DNA from 2 places in the Priestia sp. JNUCC 25 genome. Region 2 is predicted to be linked to the other one. Evidence: a T-box and tRNA genes for the amino acid it is inferred to sense, from the RefSeq annotation. Region 2 holds a T-box; the other holds one or more tRNA genes.

Region 1 (8,249 bases), 760 kb from region 2:
ATCGATCATAGTGGCTAACTTTTTAGCGATGCGCAGCCTTTCTTCAGCTGTATTTCCTTGAAAACGAGTATATGTAATCGTATTTAAAGAGGTATTATCTACAATTACGCGGTTATAACGATCGTACATTTTCCCTCGAGGAACAGGCGTACTGACCGTAACGTCCTGTGTTTTTTCGACTTCTCGTTCGTAATTCTCACCGTACACAATTTGAACAAGTCCCAACCGCAAAATTAATACGGAAAATAGGGCAAATACGGTCAAGAAAAGTAAGTTCACACGAAAAGGCACGTGACTTTTTCTTCTTTTTTTCTTTTTCATACCAACACCTACACTTTATAAAACATATATACCATAACACCATAAAATCAGACATTTAGCAAATAAATAGACACCTGGCAGGTGCCTATTTACACAACGTATTTATTCTAAAAGAAAAGCGAAGCATTTTCCATAGTACAAATGAAGGAGCTGACAACACTCTAAGCTGGAGACTCTCCGTCTCCTTCATTTAATACCGGAGGAGTAACAGTCGTTTCTTTTTTGTGCAGAGGCTGTGAGATATGTCTCACACAAAAATAAATGATCGTATGCCCTGCTCCAACAATAGCTAATAAAATGGGAATACTTTTTGCTTCATCAAAAATTAGTACAGCTATTAAAAATAAAGATATGGAAACGACGCGCCCGATATTCAGAAATACTTCTCTGACAACAATGTATTCAATTCTTTTTGAAACAACGTCTTTTGCTCGTCCAATCACATCGTACGTTAGAGAAATGAATGGAACCAACAAAATAGGATAGGCAATGGCAATACAAACAGCATATATAATTAACTTTGGATACGATAAGTTAAAGATAAGCAAAAAGACTGCTCCATAGAGAAGGAGGCCTCCTGTGAAGATAAACCGAAGGCGATTTTTTTGCTTAATAAACCTTGAGGCAACATAGTATCCTACAAACGCAACCGCTGAATTCACCAGTCCATATGTTCCTAAAGCTAATTCACTTCCCGTCGTAATAAATACCATGACGGATACAACAAAAATGAACGTACCTTCACGCAACCCTTGAAAGAAATGAGCCTGCAATATTCGATTCCAGTCTTTATTGACTTTTCGTTCAGCCCATACTTCTTTAAATTTGTATACTCCTTCCGCTGCGCGTCTTGTAATAAAAAAACTAAGCACAACGGCACCGATAAACAATAGCAGCGATACACCAAACACAATTTTATACCCAAGTGATTCATACAAAGCGGAAATAACAAAGCCCGCTCCTAAAGGACCAATCATCCCTGCAAAAGAGTTTAAGATCCCTAAAAATCCGTTGAAAAAGTCTCTTGTATCAGGTTCTGTAATTTCAAAAGTTAGCACATTAAAAGCTAGCCAATAAAAGCCGTATCCTATACCCAGCAGTCCACCAAGCAATACTAAATACTCGGCTGCGTTAGCTCCACTGACTAATACAGCGATATAAAAAACAGCTAAAAAAGATACACCTAACCTTAAAACCACAACCCGGTCAATTCGTTTGGCCCATTTACCTGCTAAAATAAACGTAAGCGGCTGAAGCACCACTACCGCTAAATTATAAATAGCGAGATCCGAAAATTCGCCTGATTGTTTCCACAGATAAATGTTAACAAACGAATTGGAAATTGAAATAGCCAAGGCATAAAGACCGCCTATAATTAAAAGCAAAAGTAAATCTTTACTAACTTCTACATCTCCAACTACTTTTTTTAATAAAGGCATATCAAAAAACTCCTTTTCTCTTCTACACCTAGTGTGTGAAAAAGAAAAGGAGATATGTAAAAGAATTGGAAAACAAAAAAGCCAGTAAAGGTAATAATTACTTTACTGGCTCTTAAATACGTCTTCAGCTTATTTTGCAGCGTCGTAACGCTTAGCAACTTCGTCCCATTTTACAACATTAAAGAATGCTGAAATGTAATCTGGACGGCGGTTTTGGTAATTTAAGTAGTAAGCGTGCTCCCAAACGTCTAGACCAAGAATTGGCGTTTTGCCTTCCATTAATGGGCTATCTTGGTTTGGTGTGCTTGTTACTTCTAATTCGCCGTTGTTTACAACTAACCAAGCCCAGCCAGAACCGAAGCGAGTTTTAGCTGCATTTGCAAATTCTTCTTTGAATTGATCAAAGCTGCCGAATTTGCTAGCGATAGCGTCTGCTAATTCACCAGTTGGAGCACCGCCGCCGTTAGGGCAAAGGATTGTCCAAAATAATGAGTGGTTCGCATGACCGCCACCGTTATTGCGTACTGCTGTACGGATATCTTCAGGAACAGCATCTAAGTTTGAAATTAACTCTTCAATACTTTTGCTTTCTAAATCCGCTTTGCCTTCAACAGCAGCGTTTAGATTTGTAACATATGTGTTGTGATGTTTTGTGTGGTGAATATTCATTGTTTCTTTGTCGATATGTGGTTCCAGTGCATCGTATGCATAAGGTAGTTCTGGTAATTTGTAAGCCATGAATAATTCCTCCTTCAAAATATGTAAGCATTTTGGCGCAAAAGCACCATATACGTTTAGATTAGCAAATTTACCCTACTGTTTCAAATAAAAAGTTCCTAATCCATGATTTATATTTACCTAATTCCCATTCGCTATTCTTTTAAACATAAAAAAAGCTTCTTTTTCTCAAAAGAAGCTTTGAATAGACAATAGTATGGCGGAGGAAGAGGGATTCGAACCCCCGCGGGCTTTAACACCCCTGTCGGTTTTCAAGACCGATCCCTTCAGCCGGACTTGGGTATTCCTCCAACCCTATAAATGGTGGACCCTGCAGGACTCGAACCTGCGACCGGACGGTTATGAGCCGTCTGCTCTAACCAGCTGAGCTAAGGGTCCACATGGCTCCACAGGTAGGACTCGAACCTACGACCGATCGGTTAACAGCCGATAGCTCTACCACTGAGCTACTGTGGAACAATATGAATTATGTATGTCACAAACGCAAATTGGAAAATAGCGGCGGAGGGGATCGAACCCCCGACCTCACGGGTATGAACCGTACGCTCTAGCCAGCTGAGCTACACCGCCATGGCTCCACAGGTAGGACTCGAACCTACGACCGATCGGTTAACAGCCGATAGCTCTACCACTGAGCTACTGTGGAACAATATAACATTTACTAGCGACATTAAAAATTTAACATGTTTCTAGCCTAAAGTCAATATATTATTTTAAAACAGCGTATAAAAAATAGGCAATCATCAGCAGTTGAATAAATCCTTTTGAAATAGCGCCACTAAAAAAGCCAATAACCGAACCTACTCCAATTTTTACTGCGTTGCTAATTGTGGTCCGATGAACAATCAGTTCTCCTACAATCGCTCCGATAAACGGCCCTAAAATAATTCCAAATCCCGGAATGACAAACGGACCCACAAGCAGCCCAACTGTACTTCCCCAAACACCTGCTTTAGTGCCTCCGAATTTTTTCACACCAATAATATTAGCTATATAGTCTGCTAAAAAAAGTGCGACAACTAACAATCCTTGTATCACCCAAAATAACCAGCTATAGGAGCTAAAATCATAAAATAAACCGTATATAACAAATCCTAGAGCTACAAATAGCACGCTTGGGATGATAGGATAAACCAACCCAACAAACGATACAACAAAGCTAATGATAATTAATGCCCAACATAAAATAGCCATGCCCGCACCTATCCTTTTTATTATTACTATTTATCATACAATAATCACTCCTATAAAGAAAGACCTTGCACGACGAGTCCTTCCTTTATTTTACTTTCGAATACCTCTTCAAATAATGATTTTCGAGTGTACCTCTGCAATATTAACAGCACGGTCCTCAAGCTACCCGTAATATCCTCAAAAACAATGACGGCAAAACCTGTACATATACGCATAAGATGTGCTTGTGACAAAACGCTCCACCGCATCATTGTAATTGGTAACGGTTTCTAAAATCTATTGTAAACCTTAAATTTTCGCTATAAAATAAGGTATAATCAGAATCTTCAATAAGAGGAGGCTTTACAATGAGCATGCTGAAAAAGATGGCATGGAGTTTTACTTCCTTCAAAAAAATAAGGTCGCTTCGCTTTGAGCATACGAATAAAACAATTGGCTTTGTGCTGTTTTTAACATTTATTTCTTTGCTGCCTACATTTTTCTTTATGACTTTGACGATTGTAAACGGCTATCATATCGCTACTACAGATCTTCCGAAATCTGTTCCTTCTTTTTCTATTTCAAACTCACAGCTTACGTCAAGTCAACCTTTCACAAAAAAAGCAAACGGTACCGCTTTTATCTTAAACCCCTCACAGTCTATTGAACGGTTTCATTCCCCTGCTCATGCAATTGGTTTTTTAAAGGATGGAATTTACATCACGACTAATTCACAAACACAAACGTATTCATATGAGTTGCTAAACTGGCATCATAAAGATAAAAATGAACTGCTAAACTTGCTTCACGAACAAAAATTTTCTTTATACATACTTGTCCCTATCGCTATGCTTTTACTGTACGTATTAACATCTGGACTAAACTTCCTTTCTATTACCTGCCTTGCTTATCTTGGAAAACTGATTGGACTCATTACTAAAAAGCAGCTTCCTTTCAAGCAGCTATGGGCACTGAGCGCTTATAGTACGGTAGCCTTCACGCTGCTTTATACGCTTTTTGAAGCTTTTTCTTTGTCTCTAGCACTACATAGCTCTCTTTACTGGATAGGAACATTCTTCATTTACTTGTTGCTCGTCACAAGGGTTCCTATAAGAAAAAAGGTAAAACCTAATAAAGATGCTGGGACAAACATATTTTAGTTGAAGGAAAATCCAAACGAGGAATCTAGATTCTTGATAGAGAATCCAACTCGTTCGGATTTTTTTATTGATATGGTGAACGCAGGTTTCATGTATGCGGCTGCTTCTAGGTGGTGATTGGAGTGATTTAGTTAAGTCTCAGCCTCTTTATTTCGGTACAACTTTTCTTCTTCCCATTGCAGAAGAAAGAATTTTCAACTGATACAAAACCCACAAACCTCCTGCTGTGAGCAGAATAAAGCTATAAACAAACATCAGCCTTTCAGCATGCATCCACACTTCAAAAACAACAGGTCCCAACGCTACTCCTAAAAATCTCACCGTTCCATAAATGGATACAATAAACCCTCTTTCTTCGTCTGAAGCCGCTGAAGTAATCATCATATTAATACACGGAAGAACAAATCCTAAGCCGCCAAAGGCGACTGTCAAACAAAACATCAGCACAGGAAGCGTATAAATAATCGTTAATACTCCAAACATTAGGAATAAAAGAGTTATCCCTACTATCATTAATTTTTTCATGAGCTCTAGATCTGTTTTGATGCGTTGACCGGTCCAGTAAGAAACGAGCGTCATCGCACCAAGAGGAAATAAAAAAGCGGTTCCTTTAAAAAAACCGTCTATATGATACGTTTCCTCTATTAGAAAAGATAAGTAATATAAAATGCCAAATAATAAAAACAACCCTAATCCCCCGACAAAGAATAAAGGAAAAAGCGATTTTCTTTTATCATAGACAATCCCAATAGCTTTCTTTAAATATTCTTGAACAGATACTGAATCCGAACCTGTTTTCCCTTCTCTCACATACATCACTATACCTACTAAAGCAGCACCTGCAGCTAAAGGATAGACAAAAAACGCGGCATACCATACGACGAGTGCTGCCGATGCTCCAATTATCGGTGCAACCACTTTTCCAACTCCGTTATACACTTCTAAAATCCCGAGGACTTTTGCTCTTTTTTCCCCTGTAAATACATCTCCAGTTAATGCCATTGCCAACGTTGTAGTACCTGCAGCTCCAATCCCTTGAATGACTCTGCCTGCCATCAACACAGCAAAGCTTCCAGAAGAGAATGAAGCACTACTAGCAGCGATGATACTACCTATTATCATCATGACGAGTGAATATATGATTAACTTTTTACGCCCATACCGGTCTGATAAAATCCCTACAGCAGGGATACACAATGCGGCTGGAATCGAAAATGCACTCAGTATCAAACTGGTTTGAACTCCGCTTAAATGAAGTGACTTTTGAATGCTTGGCAGCAGAGGAATGAGCATGGAATTTCCCAGCACCATGATTAAAGGCAATAAGCCTAATGAAACAATCATTAATTTTTCTTTCAATTTTCGTTCTCCAATCATATTTAAGTAAGACAAGCATAGGCTTTACACATAAGCAAAAGAATGAAGGAGGAGCATAATGAAAAAGCTATGTGCATTAGCCGCTTTCGCTTTTATCGGATATATTTGTCACTACGACATTAAATACGGGACCATTCCCACTGCTACTGAAGCAGTTCAAGTCAGCAAAGCGCAGCCTGCAGAAACAAAAGCCGCCAGCTCTTCTTCCACCTATACAAAAATAAAAATTAAGCCAGGCGATACAGTTTTGTCCGTCATTGAGGAGCTTACAAAAAAATCGATACCGGTTTCTATGAACCAAATGATTACAGACTTCAAAAAGTTAAATAACGGTACAGCGCCTGAGGATATTCAAATTGGAAAAACGTATAAGTTCCCTATTTACAAGTAATGACAGCATTCTTCTTGTCAAGATGGGATAGTCATTGTTAAAATAGCTAAGGTAGTACTTTCTACTAGTTATTTTGTTCATAAAGAGTTATTCTATTAATGAATTCAAATTCTTGATTTCATTTTGAAGGAGAGATTATCACGTGAGTGAAATTATACATCGTACAAAAACACGCCCGGTTAAAGTTGGAGATTTAACAATCGGAGGCAGCAACGAGTTAGTTATTCAAAGTATGACAACCACTAAGACACATGATGTTGAAGCAACGGTTGCAGAAATTAAACGTTTAGAAGAAGCAGGATGCCAAGTTGTTCGTGTTGCTTGTCCAGACGAGCGCGCAGCAGATGCAATCCCTGAAATTAAAAAACGCATTAACATTCCATTAGTTGTGGATATTCATTTTGACTACCGCTTAGCATTAAAAGCAATTGAAGGCGGAGCGGATAAAATCCGTATCAACCCTGGTAATATAGGTCGCCGTGAAAAAGTGGAAGCTGTTGTAAATGCTGCAAAAGCTAAAAATATTCCAATTCGTATTGGAGTTAACGCTGGTTCACTTGAAAAACGTATTTTAGATAAATACGGCTATCCGACAGCAGATGGCATGGTAGAAAGTGCACTTCATCACATTAAAATTTTAGAAGACCTTGATTTCCATGACATCATCGTGTCAATGAAAGCATCGGATGTTAACTTGGCAATTGAAGCTTATGAAAAAGCTGCTCAAGCATTTGACTACCCTCTTCACTTAGGAATTACAGAATCAGGTACATTATTTGCAGGAACTGTAAAAAGTGCAGCAGGTCTTGGCGCTATTTTATCTAAAGGAATCGGAAATACATTACGTATTTCTTTAAGTGCGGATCCTGTAGAAGAAGTAAAAGTTGCGCGCGAATTGCTAAAATCATTCGGTTTAGCTTCCAATGCTGCAACTCTTATTTCTTGCCCAACTTGCGGACGTATTGAAATTGATTTAATTAGCATTGCTAATGAAGTTGAAGAGTATATTTCAACTGTAAAAGCACCGATTAAAGTAGCGGTACTTGGCTGCGCTGTAAACGGTCCTGGTGAAGCTCGTGAAGCTGATATCGGGATTGCAGGAGCACGCGGTGAAGGTCTACTATTCCGCAAAGGCGAAATCGTACGCAAAGTTCCTGAAGAAACAATGGTTGAGGAACTAAAAAAAGAAATTGATAAAATTGCTGCTGAATATCACGCAAAGCAAGAAGCTGAAAAAGCTGCAGCTAAATCATAACCCAAAAAAAGCGAGGCGCATATGCGCCTCGCTTTTTTTTATGAAAAGAACGGTAATATAAACGTACCGACAATAATCGATACAACTCCGATCCCTATTGCCCATGCTCCTAGCGTAAGTGCTCCTTTTCTGCGTGCGATAAACCCTAGAATAATCCCAGCGGCACCAAGAATAATTGGTAAAAAGAATAGTGAAAGAATCGAAAGCACGAGTGCGAAACGACCGTATCCCGTTCCTTCTCCTCGTCCAGCGACTTCATGATTGCGATTGCGATCAATATCTATAACTTCACGCTCTGCATGAGGCTCTCCTACTCGGTAAGGAACGCCCACTTCAGCTGCAGTTTCTTCCATGAAATCAGCTTCATATACATCTTTTCTACGCCTTTGTTCTTC
Region 2 (8,177 bases):
CAGAACCGTTTAGTGTATGAACATGCTCTGGTTTTGCTTTTGTATCACGGCGGAAGCGAATATTAGCACGGCGAGCTTGGAAGCTCTCAAAGTTTGAACATGAAGAAATTTCACGATACGTTTCATAACTTGGAATCCAAACTTCAATATCATACTTTTTGGCTGCTGTGAAACCTAAGTCAGCTGTACACATGCTTAGAACTCGGTAAGGTAAACCTAATAGTTGAAGAACCTTTTCAGCATGGCCCGTTAATTTTTCTAATTCATCATAAGAATCTTCTGGCTTAACAAAGCGAACAAGTTCTACTTTATTAAACTGATGCTGACGAATAAGACCACGTGTATCTCTTCCTGCAGAGCCTGCTTCTGAGCGGAAGCAAGCACTATACGCTGTATAAGCAATTGGAAGCTGATCTCCGCTTAAAATTTCATCACGATGTAAATTTGTAACTGGTACTTCAGCTGTAGGAATTAAGAAATAATCTTCTTCTTTAATCTTGAATGCATCTTCTTCAAATTTAGGAAGCTGCCCTGTTCCTGTCATGCTTGTGCGATTCACCATATATGGAGGAAGAATTTCTTCATAACCATGCTCATCCATATGTAAATCCATCATAAAGTTAATAAGAGCACGTTCTAATCTTGCACCTAACCCTTTATAAAATACAAAGCGGCTTCCCGTTACTTTCGAAGCTCTTTCAAAATCTAAAATATTTAAATCTGTTCCTAAATCCCAATGCGGTTTTGGTTCAAAATCAAATTGTTTAATTTCTCCCCATTTGCGAACTTCTACGTTATCATCTTCAGTTTCACCTACAGGCGTACTTTCATGTGGAACGTTAGGAATTGAAAGCAGCAATAGTTCTAATTCTTCTTCAACGCTGCGAAGCTCTTCATCCAATTGCTTTACGCGATCTCCTACTTCACGCATTTCAACGATTAAATGATCAGCATCTTGTTTTTCACGCTTCAATTGTGCAATTTGCTGTGATACTTCATTTCGCTTGCTTTTTAACTCTTCTGTTTGAGCAATTAGCTCACGGCGTTTTGCATCTAACTCTTCAAAGCGACCTAAGTCCGTTAAGTCCTCACCACGAAACTTGAGCTTTTCTTTTACTTCATTAAAATTAGCACGTAAAAATTTTAAATCTAACATACTTAGTACCTCCTTTAGTATAAAAGGGCAAAATAAAAACTCTCATCCCCATGAAAGGGACGAGAGTTTACCCGCGTTGCCACCCTAATTGAAAGCTAAAATAAGCCTTCCTCTTAAACCAGATAACGGATGAACCGAAACTGCCTACTACTTTTTCGACAGCTTGCTCCAGGACGGATTCATAAGAATTGATTATCGATTCACACCAGCCATCGACTCTCTTGAAATCAAAAATCTTATTACTATTTCCTATCAACGCTTTATACCAATATCATTTTTATTAATCATAATGTACTACAAGTCTTTACAAGATGCAATTCATTTATACAGGTTTTTTTGAAGCTTCTTCAACCATTGCTACAAAATACTGTGCCATGCGAGCATCATCTGTCAATTCTGGATGAAACGAACATCCCAAGAATTGACCTTGTCTTGCCGCAACAATTCGGTCGTTATGCATTGCTAAGACTTCAACGTTTTCTCCTACTTCTACAATATGCGGAGCGCGGATAAATACGCCTATAAAATCTTCACCGATATCTTTAATATTTAGGGCAGCTTCAAAGCTATCCCGTTGACGCCCAAACGAGTTGCGAGCTACCGTAATATCCATAACACCTAAATGGGGCTCTTCACGGTCAACGACTTGTCCTGCGAGTAAAATTAAACCCGCACACGTACCAAATACCGGTTTACCTGCTTGTGCAAACTGGCGAAGAGGTTCCATGAAGTCATATTTGTCGATCAGACGACGCATTGCTGTGCTTTCGCCGCCCGGTAGGATTAAACCATCTATTTCGTTTAGCTGTTCAACTTTTTTTATGATAATGGCTTCAGCGCCTGCTGCTTCTAATGCTTGTGCATGCTCGCGAAAGGCACCTTGTAATCCTAACACGCCTACTTTTACCATTTTGTCAAAACTCCCTTTAAATTACCATCCACGCTCTTGCATGCGGTTTTCTGGTAATAATGATGAAATTTCAATCCCTTTCATTGCACTTCCTAACCCTTTTGATAAGTTTGCAATAAGCTCATAGTCCTGATAATGTGTTGTTGCTTCCACGATTGCTCGCGCAAATTTTTCAGGGTTGTCTGATTTGAAGATTCCTGATCCAACGAACACGCCGTCTGCTCCAAGCTGCATCATTAACGCTGCGTCTGCGGGTGTTGCTACGCCGCCTGCTGCAAAGTTTACAACCGGTAAACGGCCTTCACGTTTAATTTGCAGTAATAGCTCATAAGGCGCACCTAATAGTTTAGCTTCTGTCATTAACTCGTCTTCGTCCATGCCCACAACTTTACGTACTTGAGCGTTTACTTGACGCATATGACGTACTGCTTCCACGATGTTTCCTGTCCCTGGTTCGCCCTTTGTACGAAGCATTGCAGCTCCTTCAGCAATACGACGAGATGCTTCGCCAAGATCACGGCAACCGCACACAAATGGAACCGTAAATGTATTTTTATTCAAATGAAACTCCTCATCAGCTGGAGTCAACACTTCACTTTCATCGATGTAGTCTACACCCATCGCTTCTAGCACGCGTGCTTCAACAATATGGCCAATACGAGCTTTTGCCATAACTGGAATGGACACAGCATTCATCACTTCTTCAACAATTGTTGGGTCTGCCATACGAGACACGCCGCCTGCTGCACGGATATCAGCTGGAACACGCTCTAATGCCATAACAGCAACAGCGCCTGCTGCTTCTGCAATTTTTGCTTGCTCTGCATTGATAACGTCCATGATAACGCCACCTTTTTGCATTTCCGCCATTCCTCGTTTTACACGATCAGTACCTGTAATGTTATTCATGTTTGTCTTCCTCCTGTATCAAGTGTTTCACAATAATTTTTAGTGTATATACAAAATTCAAAACTTAGTGTCTATTTTACCGCATTTTTCGGAAAATTCCTATCTAATTTATAGATTATATACAAACAAATCTAAAAATAAAAAGAAGAGATACTCTCTTGTAGTATCTCTTCTTTCTCTTGAGTTATCATTAAAACCAGTTATTCACTGTATTTGCAGCATTCATCCAAATATCACTGAAGAAGTTGCCAATACTGCGGATAGCGAGAGAGAACCATCCAGCTTTTTCAACAGATTCGTTTGTCACAACCGGCGTCATGCTATCTGTAGTTTGACCTCCTACATAGCCTAAATCTTTAAGATTGCTGTTTGTTGCACTCACATAAGCAACTGTTTCTCCTTTTTTAATAGGAGCAACAACTTTTTGATCGTTCATAACTTTATCGTTTAACTTAAAGTTGATTTTAGTATGATCTTTTTGACCTTTTTCGGTAATAATCTTTACCGAATTCTTTGGAGAAACGGAAGCTTCTTTTGATTTTCCTTTAGCAACATCAATTGTTTCATGCCCTTTAATCTCGCCGTTAGCAGGCACTACTTCTTTTAACTGAAAATGACTAAAAGCATAATCCAATATCTTTTTCATTTGGGAAAAACGAGCAGCTTCCGTAGACTTGCCGTTTTCCTTAGCATTCATTACAACTGTTATGTATCTTACCCCATTACGCTCTGCAGTCCCAGTGAAACATTGACCTGCAAAATCTGTATGGCCAGTTTTTAAACCGTCTACGCCGCTGTAGGCAGCTGAAAAACCTGGGAGCATCTTATTCCAATTGTTCATTTTTGTTTCGCCTTGTTGCCCTTGTCTAAACATCTTAGAAGGAGTTTTAGCTACTTCCAAAGATTCTGGATAATCATGAATTAAGTGATAAGCAAGGGTAGCAACTGCCCGAGCCGATAGAAGGTTCTCATCTTCTTCCTTCGTTCCTTTTGGATACATTCCTTTTAGCAAAGAATTAGAAAGACCTGTGGAATTGACAAATTTTGATTCACCCATATTTAATCTTTTTGCAGTTTCGTTCATTAACTTAATAAAGTTTTCTTCGGAACTGCTGACAGCTTCAGCTAAAGCAATCGCAGCTCCATTAGCTGAGTAAATAGCCATGGCATCATATAATTCTTTCACCGTGTATTTTTGGTTTTCAATTAACGGTACATTCGATAATCCATAATCCTGAGAAATTTTAGCTGCATATTTACTAACTGGCACACGTTGATCCCAAGATAATTTCTTATCTTTTATGGATTCTAATACTAGGTATTCCGTCATCATTTTTGTCATGCTTGCAATACCTAATAAAGCATCCGTATTTTTCCCGTATAATACTTTCCCCGTACTTGCCTCTACTAAGATCGCTGCATCTGCTTCAACGCCAATATCATCTGTTTTAGGAGCAGCTGATGCTTGTGTAGAGACAAAAAATACGCTGGCCATTAACATAACAGCAATGACACAAATTAATTGTTTCTGTACTGCGTTTCTCACTCTATACCCTCCAAACGTAAACTCACATAAATGTAATTTTATCATACTAAAATTTAAAAAAATAGATAAAGAAGTACTGTTACATTCGTGATCAATGACATAAAAAACACGTTTCCCTAATAGGGAAACGTGTTTTTTAAACATTCATGATTATCTCATAGAATAGTTAGGAGATTCTTTTGTGATTTGTACATCATGTGGGTGGCTTTCTCTTAAACCTGCTCCAGTCATACGAATGAATTGTGCCTGTTCACGTAACGCTTCTAAGTTAGCTGAACCACAGTAACCCATTCCTGCGCGTAAACCGCCAATCATTTGATATAAAGTATCTGCTACAGGTCCTTTGTAAGGCAAACGGCCTTCGATACCTTCTGGAACTAATTTTTTATTATCTTCTTGGAAGTATCGATCTTTACTTCCTTTTTCCATGGCTCCTACAGAGCCCATTCCACGGTACACTTTAAAGCGTCTACCTTGGTAGATTTCTGTTTCTCCAGGACTTTCGGTCGTTCCTGCTAGAAGGCTTCCTAGCATTACTGTATGTCCACCAGCTGCAAGTGCTTTTACGATATCTCCAGAGTATTTAATACCGCCATCTGCGATGATAGCTACACCGTGCTTACGAGCTTCAGTTGCACAGTCATATACTGCTGTAATTTGTGGAACGCCTACACCGGCTACAACACGAGTTGTACAAATTGAACCAGGTCCAATTCCTACTTTTACTACGTTTGCTCCCGCTTCAATTAATGCTTTTGTACCTTCAGCAGTTGCTACGTTACCAGCAATAATATTTAACTCTGGATATGCCTCGCGAATGCTGCGTACCGTATCTAAAACGCCTTGTGAATGTCCATGCGCTGTATCAATAACGATAACATCAACGCCAGCTTGTACTAATTTTTCGATACGAACATTTGAATCAGCTGTTACGCCAACAGCTGCTCCAACTAATAATCGACCTTGTTGATCTTTAGCTGCATTTGGAAACTCAATTACTTTTTCAATGTCTTTAATTGTGATAAGACCTTTTAATACGCCATTGTCATCTACAAGAGGTAACTTTTCAATTTTGTATTGCTGTAGAATTTTCTCTGCTTCTTCTAAAGTCGTTCCTACTGGAGCAGTAACTAATTCTTCTTTTGTCATTACATCAGCAATTTGCATTGAATAATCTTGGATGAAACGCAAGTCGCGGTTTGTAAGGATTCCAACTAGTTTTTGTTCTTCTTCGTTGTTGACAATCGGCACACCTGAGATACGATATTTGCCCATTAAATGTTCAGCAGCAAATACTTGGTTTTCAGGAGTTAAAAAGAAAGGATCCGTGATAACACCACTTTCAGAACGTTTTACTTTATCAACTTGTTCTGCTTGCTGTTCAATCGACATGTTTTTGTGAATGATACCTAAACCACCTTGTCTAGCCATCGCAATAGCCATTTCAGCTTCTGTAACTGTATCCATTCCTGCACTGATGAACGGCACCTTTAATTTTAATGTTTTTGTTAGTTCAACACTCATATCAACGTCTTTAGGTAGTACCTCAGATTTTGCTGGCACCAGTAAAACGTCATCAAATGTTAAGCCTTCTTTAGAAAATTTGCTTTCCCACATTATAGAATCCTCCTTTAAACGACAGAATATTATTAGTAGATTAACAAGCAGATATGTACCTGTCAATAACTTCACTAGATATCAGATAATTCTAATAAAAAGAAAAGGTGATTTAGTTGCATAAATTTAATGATGTTTGGACGTCCTACAATTTATTTTTCTCCGTTCCTTTTGTACAAGACTTTTTAAAAAAGCGCTATCAAAAATTGAATTATAGCGATGCAGAGCAACATAGCTTTAAAAACAGTTACCCATTTATTTATTATTTGGAACACAGTAAAAATTATTATCAAGTTGCGGCACAATCTCCTGTATCAGTTCAACCAGTTTTATTATTTTATGGAATGTCACAGCTGTTAAAAGCCTGTTTGTTAACGCAAAACCCAGTATATCCAGAAAATACGGCGGTGTTAGCACATGGAGTATCAACACGAAAAAGAAAAAAACAAAGTTATGATTTTTTAGATGATGAAGTTAAGATCCAAAAAAACGGTTTGTTTTCACAAGTAGGAGAAGAATTGTTTCATGTGAAACAAATGGAAGGTAGTAAATATACGATGAATTATCTGTTGTCGTGCGTACCGGAATTAGATACATTATTTTTAAATTTGGGTACTAGGTCATTTTCCCATTTAACAACTATTGGATCGCTTCCAGCTACCTCTTTGTCTATTCCTGAACAAGTTACACGGTGTTATCATATGAATCACGAAAGGCTCTACTCTTTTTTAAAAGAGCGTTCCCGCCTATCATTGTCTCTGTCAGAAGATCAGGTATGTATTCTTGATCCTTCAAGCTGTTTATATAATTGTTCACCTTTTATGTACAATTTCCAAAATAACACGCTGCATGCACCTTTGGAAAAAGATAGCTGCTTATATTTCCCTGAGATGTTGGCACATTACTTATTACTTTATAATTTAAGTATGATTTCACGTTATGAAACAGAGTGGTGGTATGAATTATTGCATACATACTCTTCGAAAGATTACCCATTTATCTTGAGGTTCCTTGAAGTTACGGCTCAAAAGATTCCTTACTTAATTTCTTGTTACTTAAATGAACATACAAAAAAAGACTAGCTATTTTAGCTAGTCTTTTTTCAAGTGCCTGGCAACGTCCTACTCTCACAGGGACAAAGTCCCAACTACCATTGGCGCTAAAGAGCTTAACTTCCGTGTTCGGTATGGGAACGGGTGTGACCTCTTCGCTATCGCCACCAGACATATTATATTATACATGATTTTCAAAAGAAAACAAGACTTTTTTGAAAAGTTTTGTTCTCTCAAAACTAGGTAACAGTTTGCTGAGTAAAGCTTACGCTTTTAAAAGTTTGGTTAAGTCCTCGATCGATTAGTATCAGTCAGCTACACATGTCGCCACGCTTCCACCTCTGACCTATCAACCTGATCATCTTTCAGGGATCTTACTAGCTTGCGCTATGGGAAATCTCATCTTGAGGGGGGCTTCATGCTTAGATGCTTTCAGCACTTATCCCGTCCACACATAGCTACCCAGCGATGCCTTTGGCAAGACAACTGGTACACCAGCGGTGTGTCCATCCCGGTCCTCTCGTACTAAGGACAGCTCCTCTCAAATTTCCTACGCCCACGACGGATAGGGACCGAACTGTCTCACGACGTTCTGAACCCAGCTCGCGTACCGCTTTAATGGGCGAACAGCCCAACCCTTGGGACCGACTACAGCCCCAGGATGCGATGAGCCGACATCGAGGTGCCAAACCTCCCCGTCGATGTGGACTCTTGGGGGAGATAAGCCTGTTATCCCCGGGGTAGCTTTTATCCGTTGAGCGATGGCCCTTCCATGCGGAACCACCGGATCACTAAGCCCGACTTTCGTCCCTGCTCGACTTGTAGGTCTCGCAGTCAAGCTCCCTTGTGCCTTTACACTCTACGAATGATTTCCAACCATTCTGAGGGAACCTTTGGGCGCCTCCGTTACATTTTAGGAGGCGACCGCCCCAGTCAAACTGCCCACCTGACACTGTCTCCCGGCCCGATCAGGGCCGCGGGTTAGAA

The links. A T-box is a leader RNA that pairs with one kind of tRNA and senses whether it is charged. The one in region 2 lies ahead of serS (serine--tRNA ligase), so its partner is inferred to be a tRNA-Ser.
Region 1: it encodes a tRNA-Ser, which carries the amino acid that the T-box ahead of serS (serine--tRNA ligase) is inferred to sense. The anticodon was not compared.

The regions. Positions count from the first base shown of each region.
Region 1 is NZ_CM132211.1:4,317,900-4,326,148, forward strand. Features, by position in the region: gene JNUCC25_RS22660 (peptidoglycan D,D-transpeptidase FtsI family protein) at 1-321, opposite strand, end outside; gene JNUCC25_RS22665 (MFS transporter) at 483-1,760, opposite strand; gene sodA (superoxide dismutase SodA) at 1,890-2,498, opposite strand; tRNA gene JNUCC25_RS22675 (tRNA-Ser) at 2,696-2,788, opposite strand; tRNA gene JNUCC25_RS22680 (tRNA-Ile) at 2,800-2,876, opposite strand; tRNA gene JNUCC25_RS22685 (tRNA-Asn) at 2,880-2,954, opposite strand; tRNA gene JNUCC25_RS22690 (tRNA-Met) at 2,995-3,068, opposite strand; tRNA gene JNUCC25_RS22695 (tRNA-Asn) at 3,070-3,144, opposite strand; gene JNUCC25_RS22700 (DUF456 domain-containing protein) at 3,207-3,692, opposite strand; gene JNUCC25_RS22705 (DUF1189 domain-containing protein) at 4,040-4,831, shown strand; gene JNUCC25_RS22710 (MFS transporter) at 4,979-6,190, opposite strand; gene JNUCC25_RS22715 (hypothetical protein) at 6,267-6,599, shown strand; gene ispG (flavodoxin-dependent (E)-4-hydroxy-3-methylbut-2-enyl-diphosphate synthase) at 6,751-7,854, shown strand; gene JNUCC25_RS22725 (G protein-coupled receptor family protein) at 7,893-8,249, opposite strand, start outside.
Region 2 is NZ_CM132211.1:13,304-21,480, reverse strand. Features, by position in the region: gene serS (serine--tRNA ligase) at 1-1,156, opposite strand, end outside; T-box leader at 1,209-1,421, opposite strand; gene pdxT (pyridoxal 5'-phosphate synthase glutaminase subunit PdxT) at 1,479-2,066, opposite strand; gene pdxS (pyridoxal 5'-phosphate synthase lyase subunit PdxS) at 2,088-2,975, opposite strand; gene JNUCC25_RS00070 (serine hydrolase) at 3,166-4,521, opposite strand; gene guaB (IMP dehydrogenase) at 4,672-6,138, opposite strand; gene JNUCC25_RS00060 (YaaC family protein) at 6,255-7,220, shown strand; rRNA gene rrf (5S ribosomal RNA) at 7,247-7,362, opposite strand; rRNA gene JNUCC25_RS00050 (23S ribosomal RNA) at 7,472-8,177, opposite strand, start outside.